2 regions of the Streptomyces bathyalis genome follow, and region 1 is predicted to be linked to the other one. Evidence: riboswitches for the same ligand, from Rfam matches in the RefSeq annotation. Region 1 holds a riboswitch; the other holds the start of a gene.
The links. Region 1 has a riboswitch for glycine ahead of gcvP (aminomethyl-transferring glycine dehydrogenase). Riboswitches for the same ligand answer to the same signal wherever they lie in the genome.
Positions count from the first base shown of each region.

Region 2: linked by a shared signal. The riboswitch ahead of gcvT (glycine cleavage system aminomethyltransferase GcvT) and the one ahead of gcvP (aminomethyl-transferring glycine dehydrogenase) in region 1 are both predicted to bind glycine.

Region 1 is NZ_CP048882.1:7,059,084-7,066,704, reverse strand. It holds gene gcvP (aminomethyl-transferring glycine dehydrogenase) at 1-2,519, opposite strand, end outside; glycine riboswitch at 2,706-2,801, opposite strand; partial or broken gene G4Z16_RS33380 (PRC-barrel domain-containing protein) at 2,773-3,195, shown strand; gene G4Z16_RS30705 (DNA polymerase IV) at 3,348-4,898, opposite strand; gene G4Z16_RS30700 (MerR family transcriptional regulator) at 4,930-5,541, opposite strand; gene G4Z16_RS30695 (bifunctional nuclease family protein) at 5,725-6,198, opposite strand; gene ftsR (transcriptional regulator FtsR) at 6,266-7,039, opposite strand; gene G4Z16_RS33375 (double zinc ribbon and FHA domain-containing protein) at 7,055-7,621, opposite strand, start outside.
Region 2 is NZ_CP048882.1:2,011,357-2,018,977, forward strand. It holds gene G4Z16_RS08620 (ABC transporter substrate-binding protein) at 1-1,413, opposite strand, end outside; gene G4Z16_RS08625 (ABC transporter permease) at 1,499-2,497, opposite strand; gene G4Z16_RS08630 (enhanced serine sensitivity protein SseB C-terminal domain-containing protein) at 2,808-3,566, opposite strand; gene G4Z16_RS08635 (enhanced serine sensitivity protein SseB) at 3,816-4,586, opposite strand; gene G4Z16_RS08640 (AAA family ATPase) at 4,668-5,438, opposite strand; glycine riboswitch at 5,610-5,719, shown strand; gene gcvT (glycine cleavage system aminomethyltransferase GcvT) at 5,864-7,018, shown strand; gene gcvH (glycine cleavage system protein GcvH) at 7,157-7,537, shown strand.

The DNA of each region.
Region 1 (7,621 bases):
ATCAGCCGTTTGGCCACGTCGTCGATGCTCACGCCGGTCTGCTTCGTCAGCGGCCGTACGTCGATGATGCACTCGTGCGCGACGAGCCCGTGCGGCCCCGTGTAGAGGACCGGGTAGTGCGGTTCCAGGCGCTTGGCGATGTAGTTCGCCCCGAGCACGGCGACCTGCGTGGCGCGGCGCAGCCCCTCGGCTCCCATCAGCCTCACGTACGCCCAAGAGATCGGCAGGATGCCCGCCGAGCCCCAGGGCGAGCCGGAGATCGGGCCGATGCCGCTCGCCGGTCCCGCGGCGGGCTGGAGCGGGTGGTTGGGCAGGTGCGGTGCCAGGTGCTCGCGCACACCGATCGGACCGACACCGGGCCCACCGCCGCCGTGCGGGATGCAGAAGGTCTTGTGCAGGTTCAGGTGGGAGACGTCGGCCCCGAACCTGCCGGGCCGCGCGAGCCCCATCAGCGCGTTGAGGTTCGCACCGTCGACGTAGACCTGACCGCCGGCGTCGTGCACGGCCGCGCAGATGTCGGTGATGTGTTCCTCGAAGACGCCGTGCGTGGAGGGGTAGGTGACCATCAGCACGGACAGCTCGTCGCCGTGCTGCTCGATCTTCGCGCGCAGGTCGGCGGTGTCCACGTCGCCGTCCTCGCTGGTCTTGACCACCACGACCCGCATGCCGGCCATGATCGCGCTCGCCGCGTTCGTACCGTGCGCCGAGGAGGGGATCAGGCAGACGTTGCGCTGGTCGTCGCCGCGTGAGCGGTGGTACGCCCGGACGGCCAGAAGTCCTGCCAGCTCGCCCTGGGATCCGGCGTTGGGCTGCAGGGAGACCTTGTCGTAGCCGGTGATCTCCGCGAGCTGATCCTCCAGCTGATGGATCAGCGCAAGGTAGCCCTCCGCCTGCTCGGCCGGAGCGAAGGGGTGCAGCCCGGCGAACTCGGGCCAGGTGACGGCCTCCATCTCGGTGGTGGCGTTGAGCTTCATGGTGCACGAGCCGAGCGGGATCATGCCGCGGTCCAGCGCGTAGTCCCGGTCTGCGAGCCTGCGCAGGTAGCGCAGCATCGCCGTCTCGGAGCGGTACTCGTGGAAGACGGGGTGGGTCAGATAGTCCTCGGTGCGCAGCAGCGCCTCGGGCAGCGCGTCCCCGGAGAGTCCGGCGTCCAGCTCCTCTGCGTCGGCCTCGACTCCGAACGCGGACCACACAGCCTCCAGCTGGGCCCGGCCCGTGGTCTCGTCGCAGGCCATGCCGACGTGGTCCGCGTCCGTCTCCCGCAGGTTCACGCCCGTCTCGCGCGCACGGGCGACGATCTCGGCCGCACCTCCGGGGACCCGCGCCGTGACGGTGTCGAAGTAGCTGCCGTGCACGATCTCCACTCCGCCTCCGCGCAGCCCCTCAGCGAGCAGAGTGGCGTAGCGGTGCGTGCGGCGGGCGATGTTGGCCAGGCCCTCCGGCCCGTGGTGCACTGCGTACATCCCGGACATCACGGCGAGCAGCACCTGGGCGGTGCAGATGTTGCTGGTGGCCTTCTCCCGGCGGATGTGCTGCTCACGGGTCTGCAGGGCGAGGCGGTAGGCCTGGTGACCGTCCGCGTCCTTGGAGACGCCGACGAGGCGGCCGGGCAGGCTGCGGGCGTACTTGTCGCGTACCGACATGTAGCCGGCATGCGGCCCTCCGAAGCCCATGGGCACGCCGAAGCGCTGGCTGGAGCCGACCGCGATGTCCGCGCCGAGCGACCCGGGCGAGCTCAGCAGCGTGAGCGCGAGCAGGTCGGCGGCGACGGTCACGACCGCTCCGAGCTCGTGCGCCTGCTCGATGACGGCACGGTGGTCCCGCACGGCGCCGGAGGCTCCGGGGTACTGCAGGAGCAGCCCGAATACTCCGCGCTCGGCCACGTCGGCCGGGATTCCGTCGCTCAGGTCGGCGACGACGACCTCGACGCCGGTCGGTTCAGCGCGGGTCCGGATGACGGCGATCGTCTGCGGCAGGCAGTCGGCGTCCACGAGGAAGACGCCCTGCTTGACCTTGCCGACCCGGCGGGAGAGCGCCATGGCCTCGGCCGCCGCAGTGGGCTCGTCGAGGAGCGAGGCACCCGAGGTCGGCAGGCCCGTCAGGTCGGCCACCATGGTCTGGAAGTTGAGCAGGGCCTCGAGGCGGCCCTGCGAGATCTCCGGCTGGTACGGCGTGTACGCGGTGTACCAGGCGGGGTTCTCCATGACGTTGCGCAGGACGACCGAGGGGGTGAAGGTCCCGTAGTAGCCGAGGCCGATCATCGACGGAAGCACCTGGTTGCGGGCCGCGAACTGCCGCAGCTCCGCGATCACTTCGGCCTCGGTGCGGCCAGGAGGCAGGTTCAGGGCCTCTTTGCTCTTGATCACGTCGGGGACGGCGGCGGCGGTCAGCTCGTCGAGGGAGCCGTATCCGACCTGGGCGAGCATCTTCGCCTGGGCACCGGCGTCCGGGCCGATGTGCCGCCGTTCGAAAGGAGTTCCGCGTTCGAGATCGGCGAGAGGGATGCGGTTGGCAGTCATCTGCGGGGGCCTCCTGGTCACTGTGACCTACGGGGACACCACGGCGCTGGTGCCCGGACGGCCTCCCCCTCTGTCATCTCAACCTGAGAGTTTCACCGGTCCGCCCCCGCTGAGGGAGACCCGGCTTTCACCGTCGGTGAGGAGGAGCCCAGGCACTGCTCGGCCCGCCCTGCTTTCCAGAGTGACCTCACCCGCGCGGTACGTGAGCCTGAGAGATTCCGGGGAGGAGTTGCTCCTTCGGCGCCCCCGGCTGATGCCGGAGGACTCTCCCGCTCGGGGTCCACAGCCACTTCGAGCCTACCAGCGGTTCCTCCCACAGGACCCGGGTGCACTCGGGTGGCCAACCGCTGAAATGTGCCTTTGGGTGGTAATACGGCTTGTACGACCGGCTCCCGGCGTCCTCGGCGCCCCCGCAGCACGCTGTTGCGCGGCAGCACGGCAGAGCCGAGGAGGGGGTTCGCCAGATCACCAGACCCCAGGGCCGGCCTCGTCCCGTGACGCACCCGGTGCCCCTGAACCACGACTTGGAGGGACCGTGCAGAACGACATCGATCCACGGAGCCTTATCGGGCGCAGAGCACTCGACAGCAGCGGCTGCAAGATCGGAACGGTCGGCGAGGTGTACCTCGACGACGCGACGGGCGAGCCGGAGTGGGCGGCCGTGCGCACGGGCATCTTCCGGCGCGAGACCCTCGTACCGCTGGAGCCGAGCGAGCTCGTCGGCGGCGCCCTCCACGTCCCGTTCGAGAGGGCGCTGGTGCGCAGCACACCCGTGCTCGGCGTGGGCAGGCACCTCTCCCCCCGCCAGGAGCTCCAGCTGTATCTCCACTACGGGCTGGAGGTGCCGCCCCCGGCCGAGTCCGTCGGCCCTGTGCCCTCCTCACCGGCGTCGTCGGGGCCGGCACCGTCCTCGCCTCCGCCGGACAGGGACTTCGGACGGATAGCGGGGACCGAGAGCTGAGACGATTCCCCCGTTCGGCCCAACCCCTCGATCCGCTTCCGCCGCGCCATCGCCGCGAGCGGCGGCGGTTCGGCAGGCTCCAGAGCGGGATCGTCGACGGAGTAGGTCCGCACCCGGCCGGGCACGGACCCAGGATCCTCGAACCTCACGGTGACCCGGCCGAGCCCACTGCCCTGCACCCAGCCGAGACCGAGCTCCGCATGCCTGACGTCCCGGCCCGGCACCCAGCGCCGGTGGGCCGGAACCTCCGGCTCCTCGGGCACGGCAGCCGGCCCGTGCTCCTCCCCCAGGTGGCCCGCTGTCCTACCTTCTGCCGCTGCCGCGGCATCCGCGTCGGCCTGTGCCTGTGCGAACAGATCTTCCTGAGTGAAGTCGGCCAGACCGCTGACGCCGACGCCCAGCAGACGCACCCCGGCGGTGGTGTCCACCGTGTCGAGGAGCCTGGCCGCGGCCTCGCGGACCACGCCGGTGTCGTCGGTGGGTCCGCGCAGCGTCTCCGAGCGCGTCAGGGTCGAGAAGTCATAACTGCGGACCTTGATCACAACCGTGCGGCCGGACCTCCCGGCCGCACGAAGCCGCTCCGCGCACCGTTCGGCGAGGCGCGCGAGGTGCGCCTGGACGAGCGCCCTGTCGGTGAGGTCGACGTCGAAAGTGTCCTCCACCGACACCGATTTCGCGTCGCGCTCCGCGATCACGGGACGGTCGTCCCAGCCGTTCGCCATCGCGTAGAGCGAAGTGCCGTGCGCCCTGCCCAGAAGTCTCAGCAGCTCCGCCTCACCCGCCTCCGCCGTGTCCCCGACGGTGGTGATCCCGGCGCGGCGCAGCACCTCTGCCGTGGCCGGACCCACGCCCGGCAGAGTGCGTACTGACATCGGAGCCAGCAGCTCCCGTTCCGTGCCCGGCTCGATGACGACGAGCCCGTCGGGCTTCGCCTGCTCCGAGCCGATCTTGGCGAGCATCTTCGAGCCGGCCAGCCCCACGGAGCCGCTGAGCCCCGTCATCTCGCTGATCGTCTGCCGCAGCCGCTCCCCCACCGCTCGTACGGCCGGAGACGCCGAGCCGTCGGTCAGCGCCTCGCCGGCCTCCAGGTCGACGAAGGCCTCGTCGAGGCTGAGGGGCTCCACGAGCGGCGACAGCCCGCCGAGGATCTCCATGACGGCATCGCTGACGTCCCTGTAGAGGCTGAAGCGAGGCGAGAGGTAGGCGGCGTTCGGGCACAGACGGCGGGCCTGGCCCATGGGCATGGCCGAATGGACGCCGAAGATCCGCGCCTCGTACGAGGCCGTGGCGACGACTCCGCGCGGCCCGAGCCCGCCGACGACGACGGGTTTTCCGCGGAGGCTGGGCTTGGATGCCTGCTCGACGGCAGCGTAGAAGGCGTCCATGTCCAGATGGAGGATCGTCGGAGCGCTTCTCACATTGGTCGATGGTGCCGCATGGGACCGACAGTCAGCCTGCGCGGTTGCGCCGCCGCGCCAGCTCGTCCCCGGGATGATCACCCACGATGGTCTCGCCGGTGTCGACGTGCTCGCCGTGCAGCTGCGCCAGGGCTCCCTCGACGTCTTTCCACACCACGCCGACGGCGATCCCGAACACGCCTTGCCCGCCCTGCAGCAGGTCGACGACTTCGTCGGGCGAAGAGCACTCGTAGACGGTGGCTCCGTCGCTCATCAGCGTCATCTGGGTCAGGTCGGTACGGCCGCGGGTGCGCAGATGCTGGACGGCGGTGCGGATGTTCTGCAGCGAGACGCCCGTGTCCAGCAGCCGCTTGACGATCTTGAGGACCACGATGTCGCGAAAGCTGTAGAGCCGCTGGCTTCCGGATCCGTAGGCGGGACGGATGCTCGGCTCCACGAGCCCTGTGCGCGCCCAGTAGTCGAGCTGGCGGTAGGTGATCCCGGCGGCCGAGCAAGCGGTGGGGCCGCGGTATCCGATGAGTTCCGGCGATTCGTCCGTGGATCTCTCCCCCTGCAGCGGACCTGCCGAGCCCCCGCGAGGAGGGGTCTCGCCCGCCGCCATACCGTCGCCGGTATCTCTCACGCCGACCTCCGTCCTCCGCATCCCGGGGCATGACCGGGACCTGCCTCACCGAAGGTAGGCAGTCACCCGTGGTGCGTCAACGATCGCCACACTCGGCACGCCGGGTGAAAATGCCCCAAGGAGTGGTTTCCCGTAACCGAAAGGAGGGAAGGCGTCACGGTTTGTAGTCGCCAGGCCCGTCATGAGCCGCCCGCGGCGACGAGATCACTGGCTGCTGGTGCCGAAATCCTCGGGCGAGATCTGGTCGAGGAACTCGCGGAACTTCTCCACCTCGTCCTCCTGCTCGTCCGGGATGGCGATGCCCGCGTCGTCCAGCACACCCTCGCTGCCGTAGATCGGCGTACCGGTGCGCAGAGCCAGCGCTATGGCGTCGGACGGCCGCGCGCTGACCTCGACCCCGCTGGCGAAGACCAGCTCGGCGTAGAACACGCCTTCTCTGAGGTCCGTGATGCGGACAGCGGTGAGCTCCTGGCCCACGGCCTCCAGGACGTCCTTGAACAGATCATGGGTGAGCGGGCGCGCAGGCGTCATGCCCTGCTGCGCGAAGGCGATCGCGGTCGCCTCCCCAGGGCCGATCCAGATGGGGAGGTACCGGTCGCCACCCACTTCACGCAGCAGCACGATCGGTTGGTTGGAGGGCATTTCGACCCGGACACCCACAACGTCGAGCTCGTTCACACAGCAACCCTAGGCCGTGCCCCGCCTGTTTGGGTAGTCGGGACCCGCCCTCAGCTGTCGTGTGAACCTACTCACCCGGGCGGTTGCCCGCGTCGGGGCCCTCAGCAGGCCGTACGTGCAGCGCCGCCTGCACAAAGACCTCGTAAAGCCGCCCGGACAGGGCCGCCAGCCGGGCGCCCGGGGGCTCGGCACCGCCCCCGGTACGGGCGTCACCGGGGTGTTCCGCCGACGCAACGGCGCTCTCGAGCAGGCCCGCCTGATGCTCGGCAGCGGCCTTCACGGCGTGCAGCTGCCGCGGCGGAACTCCGTGGCGGCCGAGCTCCGAGACGATGCCGGCGACGGCCACAGCGGCCTCGTCGTACGAGCTGTCCGGGTACCGGGAGACAAGACCGTGCGATTCGCAGTCCATGAGCTCGGGCTCCGTCAAGCCGGCGGCGGCAAGCAGCTGCTCCCGGCCGATTCGGACCGGGGGGTCGGATGGCCTCTCACGCCGTGTGCCCGGGCTGCTCCGCTGGGGTGCCTTCGTCGGCGGCAACGGGAGCTCGCCCTCTGCGACGGAACCCAGATGTTCCTTGATCACCCTCAGCGGGAGGTAGTGATCACGCTGCATCCGCAGGACGTCCCGCAGTCGCTCCACATCCTCGCCGCTGAACCAGCGGTGGCCCGACGGAGACCGGCCCGGCTCCACGAGTCCCTGCGTCTCCAGAAATCGGATCTTGGAGACCGTGACCTCGGGGAACTCCTCGCGGAGCACACGCAGCACGCCGCCGATGCTCAGCGGCCCGCTGCCCGCCCCTGTGGCGGCACCGTCACCGGCACCACCGGGCGGTGTGTGCTCCATGCCCTGCCCGGAAGGTCAGACCGTGCGCTTGCTCGCGAAGAAGACCAGCCGGAACTTGCCGATCTGAACCTCGTCACCGTTCGCCAGCGGCACGCCGGCCTCGATGCGCTCCCGGTTGACGTAGGTGCCGTTGAGGCTGCCGACATCGGAGACGGTGAAGACACCGTCGGGACCGCGCCGGAACTCCACGTGACGCCTCGAGACGGTCACGTCGTCCAGGAAGATGTCGCTCTCAGGGTGACGGCCCGCGGTGGTCAAATCGCCGTCCAGCAGGAAGCGGCTGCCCGAGTTGGGGCCTCGGCGGACCACCATGAGAGCGGAGCCCAGAGGAAGGGCGTCGACCGCGGCCTGAGCCTCGGGGGACAGCGGCGGCGTCTGCTGCTGACCGGTGACCTCTGCCTCGTACGCCTCCAGGCCGGAGATCGAGATCGTGGAGGTCGTCTCGGAGGAACCCTCGGCCACGGGAGCACCACCCCGGAGCGGTGCCCCGCAGTTGGAACAGAACCGGCTCGCCTCGGCGACCTGGGTCCCGCACCTGCTACACACCGGCACGGCAGATCCTCCACCTGTACTCGAGGTTGA
Region 2 (7,621 bases), 5.0 Mb from region 1:
GACCACGTCGGGGTTACCGATGATGCCGGTGGTCTGCGCGCCGTCGTACTCGTCGACCTCGGCAGTGATGCCGATCTTCTTGAGCGACGCCTGCATGGCCTCGGCGGAGGCGACCTCGACCTGCTTGTTGTTGCGGACCGCGATGGTGGTCTTGAAGCCGTTCGGCTTGCCGCACTTCTTCAGCTCGGCCTTGGCCTTCTGCACGTCGGCCGCGCCCTGGTTCTTGGCGATGCCGTACGGGTCGAACTTCAGGTCGGAGCCCGGGACGAGCGCCGGCAGCATGTTGGTGCCGATGTCACCGCCGGCGAGCGGGCCACCGCGCGCGTTCTGGATCGACTTGTGGTCCGATCCGTAGATCATCGCCTTGCGGCAGTGGATGTTGTCGAAGGGCTTCACGATCTGCGGGAAGACCGCGTAACGGATGTAACCCGTGCTCGGGTTGTCGACGTTGCCCTTGTGCTCCTTCAGCGCCTTCTCACGGCCTGCCGCCTCCATGCCGGTGGCGTTGATGTCCAGGTCGTAGTCACCGTTGATGAGGCGCTTGTCCATCTCGTCGGCGTTGGTCAACAGGGTGACGGTGACCTTGTCCGGGAGGGCCTTGCGGATGGAGTCCGAGGACTTCTTCCACTCGGGGTTGCGGACGAGCGTGAGCTTCTTGTTCGGCGTGTACGACTCGAACTTGTACGGGCCGCTGGAGAAGGGCTTCAGGCCGTACTTGGACTTGGTGTCCTTGTCCTGGCGAACCGGGGAGGCCGAAGGCATGCCCAGCATCTGCTCGAAGTCACCGTTGCGCTTGGGCAGATGGAAGATGATCTTGTTGTCGCTGGGCGTCTCGATGGCGTCCAGGCCGAGCTTGTCCTTGGCCTTGTCCTTGTAGGGGCCCTTGTACTTGCCGTCCGGGTCGAGCGTGTCCTTCAGGTAGATGGGACCGCCGGAGAGGACGTCCTGCGCCCACTGCCGCTCGATGCCGTACTTGATGTCCTTGGAGGTGATGGGCTTGCCATCCTCCCAGGTGATGCCGTCGCGCAGCTCGTACGTGTAGGTCTTGCCGCCGTCCGTGATCTTCGCCTTGGACTTCGCCAGGTCCGGGACGAGCTCCGAACTCTCCTTGCCGGCTACGGGCTTGCTGCTGACCAGGGTGCGGCTGTAGTAGCGCATGAAGTCCCAGGCAAACCCGTAGTAACCACGGGTCGTGTCCCAGGAGTCGGCGTCCTGGGTGCCGATGAACTTCAGCGTCCCGCCCTTCTTGTTGGACGGGTTGGCCGTCTTCGCCTTGGCCGCGTTGAATCCGGGCGCCTTGCCGTCGCCCTCGCTGTCACTGCCGCCGCCACCGCAAGCTGCGGTGGTCAGGAGGGCCGCGACCGCGACGGCCGACGCGGCGATCCTGCGCCTCGATGAGCGTTGGGTTGTCACGATCTGCATCCTCCGGTGTAGGTCACGGCCCGCACGGCTGCGCCGGGCCGGGGACAGAACCAGGACACGCCTGGTGGTGTGGGGGTCATCGGGAACCCTTGGGGTCCAGCGCGTCGCGCACGCCGTCGCCGAAGAGGTTGAAGGAGAGAACGGTGATGAAGATGGCCACACCCGGCACCACCATGAACATCGGATCCGTCTCGTAATAGCGCACAGCCTGGGAGAGCATCTGCCCCCAGGAGGCGGTCGGCGGCTTGACGCCCACGCCGAGGAAGCTGAGGGCGGCCTCGGTGAGGATGTTGGTGGGAATCATGAGCGTGGTGTACACGGTGATCGGCGCGATCAGGTTCGGCAGCAGTTCCTTGAAGAGGATGTAGCGCCGCCCCGCTCCGAGGCTGCGCGCCGCCTCCACGTACTCCCGCTCGCGGAGCGAGAGCGTCTGGCCGCGCACGATGCGGCCGATGTAGGGCCACCCGAAGAAGCCGATCACCAGGATCATGACGGTGAGCCGTACGCCCGTGCCCGTCAGCCCGAACATCTCGTTCGGCACCACGGAGATCAGCGAGATGATGAACAGCAGTTGGGGGAAGGCCAGCAGCATGTCCATCACGCGGCTGATGACCGCGTCGAGCCAGCCGCCGAAGTAACCGGCGAGAGCGCCGAGCACGGTTCCGACGACGACGGCGACCACGGCCGAGAGGAAGCCGACGAGCAGCGAGACGCGCGCGCCGTAGACGATGCGGCTGAAGATGTCGCGGCCGTTGCCCGGTTCGACGCCCAGGAGATGCTCACCGCTGATACCGCCGAGCGCACCCTTGGGAGTCTGGAAGAGCGGGTCGATCAGCTCTTCGTGGTGCTCGTCCGGCGGATGTCCCAGCAGGCTCACGATGAACGGCGCGAAGAACGCGACCAGGATGAGCACCAGGACGACGCCGCCGCCGATGAGTGCCACCTTGTCCCGCTTGAGGCGGTTCCACGCGATCCGTCCGAGGGAGCGCCCTTCGATGGACTTGCCTTCCACGCCACCGAGTGCCGGGTCGACGGGCGCGGTCTCCGCGGACGTGTCGTGCAGTGGTGCCGTCATCGTGGGGAAACCCTCTCTCGGCCGGGGGTGACCAGCCACGCCCGCCGCTGTAGCGGCCAGTTCGCAATTCGCACGTTCACAAGGCCGATGCCTCAACGCTCGGGAGTCTCATCGGCCATGCGATCACCCGCCAGTCCCCCCGGGGAAAGGATGCTCAACTGTGATGTGACGCGTCAGATTCCGTTATACGAACGGCAACTGGCGACTATCGGAATCCCGTCAATGCGCGTGGACAACCGCCCACCTGCGCTTCCTTCCACCAGGCATCCCTGGAGGAAGTCCGGTTGCGTACCGACCGGGCGGACGGGCGTCAGGAGCGGGGGAATCCGTAGCCGTGCCCAGGAGCGGCGTCGGCCGTCGGCACGTCACGATCGAAGAATGGCCGCGAATTGCGCCGCAGCCACATCGCCACCGGGTCGTAGTCGTCCGACATCGCGACACTGGAGACCGGCAGCCCCTCAGGGACGGCCGCCACCGACTGACGCATCATCTGCTGCGCCGACTCCACGGCCTGCCGGCCCGTGTCGTACAGGTCGAGGCCGATCGCGAGATAGCCGGCGCCGAGTGCCGGCTGCACCCAGGCGCGGCGCAGGGAACGCACGACGGGCGTGCGATGTGCGTTCTGGCTCAGCAGCGCGTAGAACTGCGCGACGTCCAGGCTCGGTTCGCTGATGCGCAGCGGCCCCGCGGGCAACTGGTCCAAGCCCAGGGCGATGCGCCGCAGGTCGAGCCACGGGATGCCGACCCCGCCGCCCGGGGCGTGCGGGTTGAGCCAGATCCCCCAGCGCTCCGGGAAGAGCGCGGCGGCGATCTCACGGCCGCTGACGATCTCGTGCGAGCGGTCCCAGCCGGAGACGGCCAGCTCCTGGGCGGAACTCACGCAGGGGGCGTAGCCATACCCGCCGACCTCCATGTTTCCGTACTGGGCGTCCGGCGCGCCCGGACGTCCGTTCCAGAGCAGCATCCACACTTCGCCGTCGGTGAGCGCATCGAGCAGCGCCTCATAGGTGTCGTACCTCCCCGGCGACACCTGCCCCAGCAGCTGCTCGACGCCTGCACCCGCGCTCACCTGGCCGTCCTTCCACCGGAACCGCTCCGACGCTTCGCCGGCCTCCCCCAGAGCCTCCTGCCCGGGAGGCACTCCCGGGCGGCGCGGCCGGTGAGGAAGCCGTCCTTCTCAATGATCTGTACCGGGCCCGCGAACGCGGCCCTCCCCGTTGTCCCCGTCATCAAACCAGCTTACGAGCAGGGACCGACACGGGGCGTCGTGCTGAAGCGCTACGTCCTGGGGCGGAGCGGGCCCGTAGGGACCCGGACCTCAGTCCCGGGTGTAGAAGGGCCGCACGCAGTGCCGCATCCAGTCGACGACCGGGTCCTGGGCGGCGTCCATCAGCACGAGCTGAACCGGCCATCTGACCTGCGCGCGGCCCAGCGCACGCGCGAGCGCGTCGTGCGCGGCCTGCCGGATGTCCGGGTCCAGGTGGTCCAGCTCGACGCCGACGAACAGCGACGGCGGATCCCCCTCGGAGCTCGCGAGTGCGCGGCGGGCCGCGCGCATCCACGGCAGGACGGCGAACTCCCCGGCCGCGGCGGCGAGGAAGTCCACGGGCTCCTCCTGCCAGTCCGGCTCGTAGAGCCGCACCCGCGCGCCGCGCGCCACGCCCCACGCGGCCTGCTCACCCGGGGTGTTGGCGCACAGCTCGGCGACGGCCTCGGGCGGCAGCGGCATGCCGACGGTGCCCTCCGGGTTCACGGCGATGCCCACCTGGGGGGGCAGCCCGCGGGCGAATTCGCGTGCGGGCGCGACGGTGAAGGACATATGGCTCCCGACGACCTGCAGGAACTGCTGCTCGGAACTGAAGACGGGAACGTAGACGCCGCCGTTGAGCTCCACGGTCGGCAGATCCAGGTCGGGACTGTCGGGGCCGCCGCCCTCGGGCAGCGGCACCCAGACGCTGCTGCGTCCGAGCACCTCAAGCAGCCGGGCACCGGCGCCTGGCACTTCGAGGGAGGCGGCGAGTGCCTCCTCCAGCTCGTTGCCGGGCCAGCCTCCGCCATGGCCCGGTCCGTACTGCTGAGGAATGGTCATGACCGCCACCCTAGTGCGGTGGTCACAGCGGGTTGCGAGCGGTCCGGCCGTGCGCGCCGGGCGTGCGCCTTCCGCGCGTTGCTACTCGAAGGAGATGCCGGCGAGTGCTCCCGCGGCGCCCCGGTCCAGAAGGACCACCGACTGGCATCCGCGCGGCAGCCGCCCGGACTCCGCGTTCACGATCAGCCGCCGCACGGCCCTGCGGTGGCGCATGAACGCGTAGCCGGAGACGGTGCGTCCGCGCTCGGCCTGACTGCGCAGCGCCGTCGCCACCGGCACGTCCAGCAGGACGAGGTGGAGGGCGCGGCCGCGCCGGAGGGCGTCCCGGCCGAGCCAGTTGCGCACCCACGCCTGGCTGCCGCAGTCGTGCACGACCACGCTCGCGCCGGAGGAGAGCGCCCGCCGCAGCCCCGCGTAGTGCGCGATGCGGGCGAGGGGACGGTACGCGGCGTACGGCAGCCAGCGCGGCAGCGCGGACCCCCAACGCTCGCGCACGTCCTGGGAGTCGATGCGGCGGACGGTGTCCTGGAGGGCGAGGACGCGTCGGATCAGCGTCGACTTGCCGCTGCCCGGAAGCCCGGAGACGACGACGCGGTCACCGGTCGGATACCGCAACGTCCGCCGGGCGGCCGTACCGCGGAGGTCCACGGAGGCGGCGGGCGGGGGTGAGTCCGCCGGAACGGCCGTGGCACCGGCCTCGACGGGCGCCTGGGTGCCCGCAACAGCCGTCTCGACGGGCGCCGGTGGCGGCGCCGCCGCCCGTACAGGAGAGTCGGCGGCGTCTTTGGCCTGGCCGGAGGGCGAGTACCCCCAGCCGGTCACGGTCGCGTACGCACTGCGCAGGCTGCCCACCTGATCGCCCCTCCCCGGATATGGCCGCCGTCCGGCGGCTCGCCTCCGAGAGTGTCAAGAAATGGTAATGCGCAGCAAGGCGGCATCGCAGCCGGCCGAAGCCATGCACCGTCGACGCCTCTTCGCCGCCGTGCCATGATGAGCGGGCCAGTCAACTGGATACCGGCCGTTTGAATCCACGCGGGAGAGTTCCCGGCCGCGCTCGGAGCGCGGTCCCGCCGGGGCGCCGAAGGAGCAAGTCCTCCCTTGAATCTCTCAGGCACCGATACCGCGCAGGACGAGGCAGATCTGAAAAGCGGGCCGCCCACAGGCGGCTCCACCCAAGGTGCAAGCCACCGCCCGTGCACGAGGGCTCGTGGCGAACCTCTCAGGTTCCGATGACAGATGGGGAGGACATCCGCGTCACCGAGTCACGGGAGCCTGACATGAGCGAGACCGACAGCGGGGCCACCGGCGGCGGCCCGCGCACAACCGCCCTCGACGCGGTACACCGCGCGCTCGGCGCGACGATGACCGACTTCGCCGGCTGGGACATGCCCCTGCGCTACGGCAGCGAGCGGGACGAGCACGTCGCCGTGCGCACGCGCGCGGGTCTCTTCGACCTCTCGCACATGGGCGAGATCACCGTCACCGGGCAACAGGCCGGCGAACTGCTGGACTACGCGCTGGTCGGCCACCTCTCCCGGCTGTCGGTCGGACGCGCCCGCTACACCATGCTGTGCGACGCCTCGGGCGGCATCCTCGACGACCTGATCGTCTACCGCACCGGCGAGGACACGTACATGGTCGTCGCCAACGCCTCCAACGCGCAGACCGTGCTGGACGCACTGCGTGAGCGCAGCGCCGGCTTCGGCGCCGAGGTGCGCGACGACCGGGACGCCTACGCGCTGATCGCCGTGCAGGGCCCGGAGGCCGCCGGCATCCTCAAGGGCGTCACGGACGCCGACCTGGAGGGGCTGAAGTACTACGCGGGGCTGCCGGGCACCGTCGCCGGCCGGGACGCACTCATCGCCCGTACGGGATACACCGGCGAGGACGGCTTCGAGCTGTTCGTCTCCCCCTCCGACGCCGTGGCCGTGTGGGAGGCGCTCACCGAGGCGGGTGCCCCCGCGGGCCTCGTGCCGTGCGGCCTGAGCTGCCGTGACACGCTCCGCCTCGAGGCGGGGATGCCGCTGTACGGGCACGAACTGACCACGCGGACCACGCCGTTCGACGCGGGCATGGGCCGGATCGTGAAGTTCGAGAAGACCACCAACGACGGTGCCTTCGTCGGGCGCGAGCCGCTGGAGGCCGCCGCCGGTCAGGCCGAGACGTCGCCGCCGCGCAAGCTCGTCGGGCTGATCGCCGAGGGCAGGAGGGTCCCGCGTGCCGGGTACGAGGTGGTCTCCGCCGCGGACGGTTCGGTGATCGGCGAGGTGACCTCGGGAGCCCCGTCGCCCACCCTCGGCAAGCCCATCGCCATCGCGTACGTCGACCCGGCGTTCGCGGAGCCCGGCACCGAGGGGGTCGCGGTGGACATCCGCGGCAGCCACGAGCCGTACGAGGTCGTGGCGCTCCCCTTCTACAAGCGGCAACGCTGACAAGGGCGCCGGCGGGACGACCCGTGCCCGCCTCCCCGGCGCCGGACCGCGGCGTGGCCCGCGCCGCTCGACGTGTCCTGCGTCCCACTGACCAAGACTGATTCCCTCCGTTCCCCTCTCATCCAGGAGAATCGCACCATGAGCAACCCGCAGCAGCTGCGTTACAGCAAGGAGCACGAGTGGCTGTCGGCCGCCGATGACGGCGTCTCGACGGTCGGCATCACGGCGCACGCCGCCGACGCGCTCGGCGATGTCGTCTTCGTCCAGCTTCCCGAGAACGGGGACACGGTGACCGCGGGCGAACCCTGCGGCGAGCTGGAGTCGACCAAGTCGGTCAGCGACCTCTACGCGCCGGTCTCCGGCGAGATCACCGAGATCAACCAGGATGTCGTGGACGACCCGGCGCTGGTCAACTCCTCCCCGTTCGAGGGCGGCTGGCTGTTCAAGGTGCGTGTCACGGACGAGCCGGAGGGTCTGCTGACGGCCGACGAGTACGCCTCGTTCACCGCCGGAAGCTGACGCCGGGCCCGCACCGACCGGCCCCTGTCGCCCGGAGCCGCGAGAGCGGCCCCCTACGCCCGAGCAGCAACGACTGAACGCCGT